Regions from separate parts of the Arthrobacter gengyunqii genome, predicted to be linked through region 2. Evidence: predicted binding sites of a transcription regulator. Region 2 holds the regulator's gene; the other holds the start of a gene.
The links. The regulator HrcA, encoded in region 2, represses chaperone genes, less so after heat shock. The targets are predictions, from matches to a motif close to TTNGCACTCGNNNNNNNCGAGTGCNAA.

Region 1 (3,525 bases), 820 kb from region 2:
GTGCTTCTTTTCCTTCAGCTCCACCTCGGTGGCTGCACCGACCTTGATGACGCCGATTCCGCCGGAGAGCTTCGCGAGGCGTTCCTGCAGCTTCTCACGGTCCCAGTCGGAGTCCGTGCGTTCGATTTCGGCACGGATCTGGGCCACACGGTCCGCCACATCGGCTTCCGAGCCGGTGCCGTCAACAATGGTGGTGCTGTCCTTGGTGACCGTGATGCGGCGGGCGGAGCCCAGCACCTCAAGGCCAACCTGGTCCAGCTTCAGGCCCAGGTCCGGAGAGACAACCTGCGCACCCGTGAGGGTGGCAATGTCCTGCATCATGGCCTTGCGGCGGTCGCCGAAGCCCGGAGCCTTCACGGCAACCACGTTCAGGGTGCCGCGGATCTTGTTGACCACCAGGGTCGACAGGGCTTCGCCTTCGATGTCTTCGGCGATGATGAACAGCGGCTTGGAGGTTCCCAGCGCCTTTTCGAGCAGCGGCAGGAACTCTGCAACCGAGGAGATCTTGCCGGAGTTGATCAGGATCAGCGCGTCTTCGAGGACGGCTTCCTGGCGTTCCGGATCGGTCACGAAGTACGGGGACAGGTAACCCTTGTCGAACTGCATGCCCTCGGTGATGACCAGTTCGGTCTGCGTCGAGGAGGATTCCTCGATGGTGATGACGCCGTCCTTGCCGACGGTGTCAAAAGCCTTGGCCAGCAGCTCGCCGATCTCCATGCTCTGAGCGGAGATCGCAGCTACATGGGCAACCTGGTTGCCTTCAACTTCCTTGGCGTTTTCCAGCAGCCGTGCAGCCACCGCTTCCACAGCCGTCTCCATGCCGCGCTTCAGCTGGCCCGGAGCGGCACCTGCAGCAACGTTGCGCAGGCCTTCCTTGACCAGGGCCTGGGCCAGGACGGTGGCCGTGGTGGTGCCGTCGCCGGCAACATCGTTGGTCTTGGTGGCTACTTCTTTGGCCAGCTGGGCGCCGAGGTTCTCATACGGATCATCCAGCTCGACTTCACGGGCGATGGTCACGCCGTCGTTCGTGATGGTGGGAGCGCCCCATGTCTTGGCGAGCACTACGTTGCGGCCGCGCGGGCCGAGGGTCACCTTGACGGTGTTGGCCAGCTTGTCGACGCCGGCCTCCAGCGAGCGGCGGGCGGAGTCGTTGAACTCCAATTGCTTTGCCATGTGTGTGTCCTTTCCGACAGCTACATCTGCACCTGCATCAGAAAACCCCGGCCAGATTGGCCGGGGTTTTCCTGTTTCAACTACTTAACGACGATGGCCAGTACGTCGCGGGCGGACAGCACCAGGTATTCGGAGCCGCCGTGCTTGACTTCGGTTCCGCCGTACTTGGAGTAGATGACAACGTCACCTTCGGCTACGTCCACGGGAACGCGGTTGCCGTTGTCGTCAACGCGGCCGGGGCCTACTGCAACAACTTCGCCCTCCTGGGGCTTTTCCTTGGCGGTGTCCGGGATGACGAGGCCGGAAGCAGTGGTCTGCTCGGCTTCGAGGGGGCGGACAACAATACGATCCTCAAGGGGCTTAATAGAGACCGACACTCGGGCTCTCCTTTGCGTAGTTACTAACGGATAGGGACCGTCGGTGGGCGCTGGCCGTCGTCGCGGTGCCGGATGGCGCTTCCCTCAGGAATTAGCACCCTCACATGGAGAGTGCTAGCTCCGACTTTATGCAAGGGCTGGCACTCGGTCAAGGTGAGTGCCAATTTTTGTTTGGCGCTTCGTTACGCCCGGCAACCTGGCCCGCAGAATCCGGTTCGTAAAAGTTGCTTAGCCTCACCTAACAAGGTAGTTTTCAAGGGCGCGCAAAATTAGCAAACATTTATATGTCCTAAATACGCAAACTTCTTTGTCCTATTGGCGGGCCTCCCCCGCCGGGCCGGACGCTGGACCCGAATAACTGGAGCCCCCTGCCGTGAAAAAAACCCTCAAGTCCCGCCTTGTCGCCGGGACCGCCCTCGCTTCCCTCCTGGCCCTGAGTGCCTGCGGGTCGGACACCTCGGCCAGTGCGGACGCGACCGCTGATGCCTCCGAACCCACTACGGTTACCGTTGAGCACACGCAGGGCACCACCGAAGTTCCGGTGAACCCGGAGACTGTTTATACGTTTGATCTCGGCGCACTGGACACCTTGGATGCCCTGGATATCGAGGTTGACGGCGTTCCCGCCGCGAACTTCCCCGAAAGCCTCTCCAAGTACGGCTCGGATGACTACGCCAAGATCGGCAGCATGAAGGAACCCGACTTCGAGGCCATCAGCGCCGGAGCTCCCGACCTCATCATCATGTCCGGACGCACGGCGGATTCCTATGAAGAGTTCTCCAAGATCGCCCCCACAATCAACCTCAGCACCGATGCCCAGGATCCGTGGAATTCGTTCGTCTCCAACACCGAGATCATCGGTGAGATCTTCGGCAAGGAAGCCGAGGTTGAGGACAAGCTCGCCGCGCTGGACACCAAGGTCGATGAAACCAAAGCAGCCGCTGCCGATGCCGGCAACGGCCTGATCATCATGACCAGCGGCGGCGAAATGACCGCTTACGGCGAAGGATCGCGCTTTGGCCTGATCCACGATGTCCTCGGTGTCGCCACTGCTGCTGACATCAAGTCCGAAGCACAGCACGGCGAATCCGTGTCCTTCGAATACATTGCCGAGATCAACCCGGACAACCTGTTCGTGATCGACCGCGACGTCGCCGTCGGCAACGCCGGTGAAGTTGCCTCCGCTGTCCTGGACAACGAACTCGTGATGGGTACCAAGGCGGCCAAGAACGACCGCATCACCATGCTCGATTCCTCCAGCTGGTACCTCGTGGGCTACGGCCTGAACAACGTTGACGCCATGGTCAGCGCTGTCCAGGACGGCATCTCCTAACCCGTCCCCACTACCTGCTAAATCCGCGGGCCGGCCTCCAGAAAATTCTCGGGAGGCCGGCCGTGCGCGGAAGATGGAAAGCAAACATGACTGCAGTTCTCTCCCCCACAGCTCCGGCACCCGCCGGGGCTGCCGGTGTTTCCGGGGTTTCCGGCCGCCGCCGGTTCCTCGGCCCCGGAGCCAAGCTGCTGCTGGGAGGAACAAGCGTCCTGGTGCTTGCCGTTGTCAGCATGTTTGTCGGCGTGAGCGACGTTTCGCTTCCCGGCCTGCTGTCCGGTGATGAACACGCGTGGGACATCTTTTGGATCAGCCGGGTTCCCCGGACCCTGAGCATCATTCTTGCCGGGATGGCGCTGAGCGTCGCCGGTCTCATCATGCAGCTGATGGCCCGCAACAAGTTCGTTGAGCCGTCCACGGTGGGCACAGTGGAATCCGCTTCCCTGGGCATCCTGGTGGTAACGGTGTTCCTGCCGGGTGCCTCGCTGTTCCTCAAAATGTCTACCGCCACCGTCTTCGCCATGGCCGGAACAGCCCTCTTCCTGCTGGTCCTGCGCCGGATTCCGCTGCGCAACACACTGATCGTTCCCCTGGTGGGAATCATGCTTGGCGGCGTTATTGCTGCCGTGACCACGTTCTTTGCCT
Region 2 (3,525 bases):
CGGCCTTCGGCGTATTCCTCGCCGCGCAGCTGCGCCAGTTTGCGCAGCAGTTCTTCCTGCTCTGCATCCAGCTTCTGCGGGGTCTCCACGTGCAGGTGAACCAGCAGGTCTCCCCTGCCGTAGCCGCGCAGATGCGTCACGCCCAGGCCCTTGAGGGTGGTGATCTCACCGGACTGGGTGCCGGCCTTGACCGCAATTTCGCGGTCGCCGTCGAACGTCTCGAAATTGATCGTGGAGCCCAGCGCCGCGGCCGTCATGGGCACCGTCAGCGTGGCGTGGAGGTCATCGCCCTCACGGACGAACGTGGGATCGGCATTAACCCGGATTTCCACGTACAGGTCACCCTGCGGTCCGCCGGCCGTGCCGGCTTCGCCCTGTCCGCCCAGCTGGATGCGGGTTCCGGTGGCTACACCGGCGGGGATCTTGATGTTCAGGGTGCGGCGGCTGCGGACGCGGCCTTCGCCGGCGCATTCGTGGCAGGGGTCCGGAATGACAGTGCCGTAGCCCTGGCAGGATCCGCACGGAGCGGTGGTCATGACCTGGCCGAGAATCGAGCGCACCGCACGCTGCACCTGGCCGGAGCCGTGGCAGATGTCGCAGGTCCGCGGCGAGGTTCCGGGCTGGCAGCAGCTTCCGTCGCAGGTGGGGCAGGTGACCGCAGTGTCGACGTCGATCTTCTTGTTGGTGCCGAAGACGGCGTCCTTCAAGTCGATGCGCACATTGATCAGGGCGTCCTGGCCGCGGCGCGTCCGTGATGCCGGACCCCGCCCGCCGCCTCCGCCGCCACCGAAGAAGGTGTCGAAGATGTCCTGGAAGCCGAAGTTCTGGCCGCCGAACCCGGCGCCGCCGCCGAAGCCGTTGTCATTGCCGTTCTCATTGCCGGTGGTGTCATAAATGCGGCGCTTCTGCGGATCCGCCAGGACCTCGTAGGCATGGGTGACGGCCTTGAATTCTTCCTGTGCTCCGGGAGCGGAGTTAACGTCCGGATGAAGCTTGCGGGCAAGCTTCCGGTACGCCTTCTTGATTTCTTCGCCCGTGGCGTCGCGTCCGACACCCAAGACCTGGTAGTGATCGCTCACTCGTGCACATCGCTTCCTGTAATTCGCAGTATCCGCGTTGTCCGCGGCACCCTCCGTCCGAGGGCGTCCGCCGGCCGCGACCGCCCGCTGGCGGCTGGAGCCGGTGTACTGCTGGTGTATTCATCTAACGGTTGTCTAGTTGTTCAGTATCCGGGACAGATAACGGGCCACGGCACGCACTGTGGCCATGGTGTTGGGGTAATCCATGCGGGTTGGTCCAAGGACGCCCACCTTTGCCGAAGAATCGGGCCCGTAGCCGGTGGCCACGACTGATGCCTCTGAAAGGGATCCGTGCGGGTTTTCCCGCCCGATCCGCACCGAGACGCCCCTGGCATCCTGCTCCATCTCCGACAACAACCGAAGCATGACCACTTGTTCCTCGAGTGCTTCCAGGATGGGACCGATCGTCAGGGGAAAGTCTACTGTGGAGCGGGCCAGGTTGGCGGTGCCGGCCATGACCATGCGGTCTTCACGGTTGATTCCGGCCAGCTGCTCCAGGCTGTGGGCCAGCGCGCCGGCATTCCGCCGCTTCCGGGCCGGCACCAGAGCCAGGCAGTCGGCCAGCTGTCCGGTGATGCGGGTCAGCGGCGTACCGCTGAGCGTGGACAGGAAATGCTGCCGCAGCTCCAGCAGCTCCGGTTCGCTCACCTGGTCGGGAACGGTGATGACCCGCTGCTCCACCCGGCCGGTGGTGGAAATCAGCACCACCAGCACCTGGGAGGGTGCGAGCAGAACAAATTCGATGTGGCGGACCTTGGCGTTGCCCAGGTGCGGATACTGCACCACCGCCACCTGGTTGGTCAGCTGGGAAAGCAGGCGGACCGTCCGCTCCATGACGTCGTCGAGATCCTCGGCCCCCTCGAGCAGGGTCTGAATGGCCCGGCGTTCGGCGGCGGACAGCGGCTTGACGTCCGATATCCGGTCCACGAACAGGCGGTAGCCCTTGTCAGTGGGAATGCGGCCGGCAGAAGTGTGCGGCGCAACAATCAGGCCCTCTTCTTCCAGGGCTGCCATGTCGTTGCGGATGGTGGCGCTGGAGACTCCCAGCTGGTGGCGCTCTACCAGTGCCTTGGAGCCAACGGGCTCACGCGAATGCACGTAATCCTCAACAATGGCCCGGAGCACCTCGAGTCTGCGTGGTTCACTCATGGTTTTCCCTCCCTTGCTGACGTCCTGCGCGGCGGTGATGTCCTGACTGCGGTGCCGGACAGGCATGTGGATTGGCGCCGGGCTGGTTAGCACTCACCATACCCAAGTGCTAAGTCTAATACGGATCAACGGCGTTGCTAGCATTGAGGAGCCCGTGCCCGCCCACCGGTGAACCGCGCGTGCACCAGCCAAGCAACCAGAGTGAGGACTACACCCGTGTCGAACTTTTCGTGGGGACCGCAGGACATCAGCGCCCCGGCCCGGCGGGTGCTGCCGAAGGTCGGCGCCGAAGCAGGCCTGGTGCTTGAAGACGTGCAGAGCGGCTGGGTTGGCGCCGTGGTGCGGGTGGAGAAGTCCGGCGGGCTGCATTTGATGGTGCTGGAGGACCGGCGCGGCAAGACGAAGTCCTTCGAGCTCGGGTTTGGCTTCCTGCTGGACGGGGAGCCCGTGGAGGTGGTTCCGGCGGTCAAGGCAGCTGCCCCAGTGTCCCGGCGGACGGCGTCGGGCTCGGTCCGGGTGGACAACGTCCGGGCACGCACCGCCAGGGCAAGCCGCATCTGGGTTGAAGGAAAGCACGACGCCGAACTGGTGGAGAAGGTGTGGGGGGATGACCTGCGTGTGGAGGGCATCGTCGTCGAGCCGCTGCACGGTGTGGACGACCTGTACTCCGCGGTGCGGGAATTCAGCCCGGGACCCGGCCGCCGGCTGGGAATCCTGGTGGACCATCTGGTGGCCGGGTCCAAGGAGTCCCGAATAGCGGCCGAAGCCATGGCCGTCCCCGGAGCCCGGGGGAACGTGCTGATTGTGGGCCACCCGTACGTGGATGTGTGGCAGGCCATCAAGCCGCAGACCATCGGGCTGACTGCCTGGCCCGTGGTGCCCCGCCACGAAGACTGGAAGACCGGCATCCTGAAGGGCCTCGGGTGGCCGCACCGGGACCACACCGACGTTGCCATGGGTTGGAAGAAACTGCTGGGCAGCGTCAATTCCTACGCTGATTTGGAGCCGTCGCTGCTGGGGCGGGTGGAGGAAGTGATCGACTTCCTGACCGTCCCTTAGGGGCTGCACCGCCGTGCCGTTGCGGGCTGCGGGCGCTCAACCCAGTACCCTAGATGAGATATGCAGCAGTCGGACGGTCCCAATCCGCACCGGCTCACCGGGTACCGGAAGTCACAAGCAAGTGACCTTAAGGCAAGACCACGGCGTCCAGAGGCAAAAGGAAACAGCAGTGTCGAACATCCGTCAGAATGACCAGCCCCGCCCCGATGACCGGGGTCCGGGCCAGCGTCCCCCCTAT

Region 1: a site for HrcA is predicted at 1,688-1,714, ahead of groES (co-chaperone GroES). Genes of this name have one in related genera too.

What each region holds. Positions count from the first base shown of each region.
Region 1 covers NZ_CP095461.1:2,945,273-2,948,797, forward strand. Annotated here, with positions in the region: gene groL (chaperonin GroEL) at 1-1,173, opposite strand, end outside; gene groES (co-chaperone GroES) at 1,254-1,550, opposite strand; gene MUG94_RS13465 (siderophore ABC transporter substrate-binding protein) at 1,924-2,883, shown strand; gene MUG94_RS13470 (ABC transporter permease) at 2,970-3,525, shown strand, end outside.
Region 2 covers NZ_CP095461.1:2,126,213-2,129,737, forward strand. Annotated here, with positions in the region: gene dnaJ (molecular chaperone DnaJ) at 1-1,079, opposite strand, end outside; gene hrcA (heat-inducible transcriptional repressor HrcA) at 1,215-2,228, opposite strand; gene MUG94_RS09680 (DUF3097 domain-containing protein) at 2,445-3,287, shown strand; gene MUG94_RS09685 (DUF4870 domain-containing protein) at 3,466-3,525, shown strand, end outside.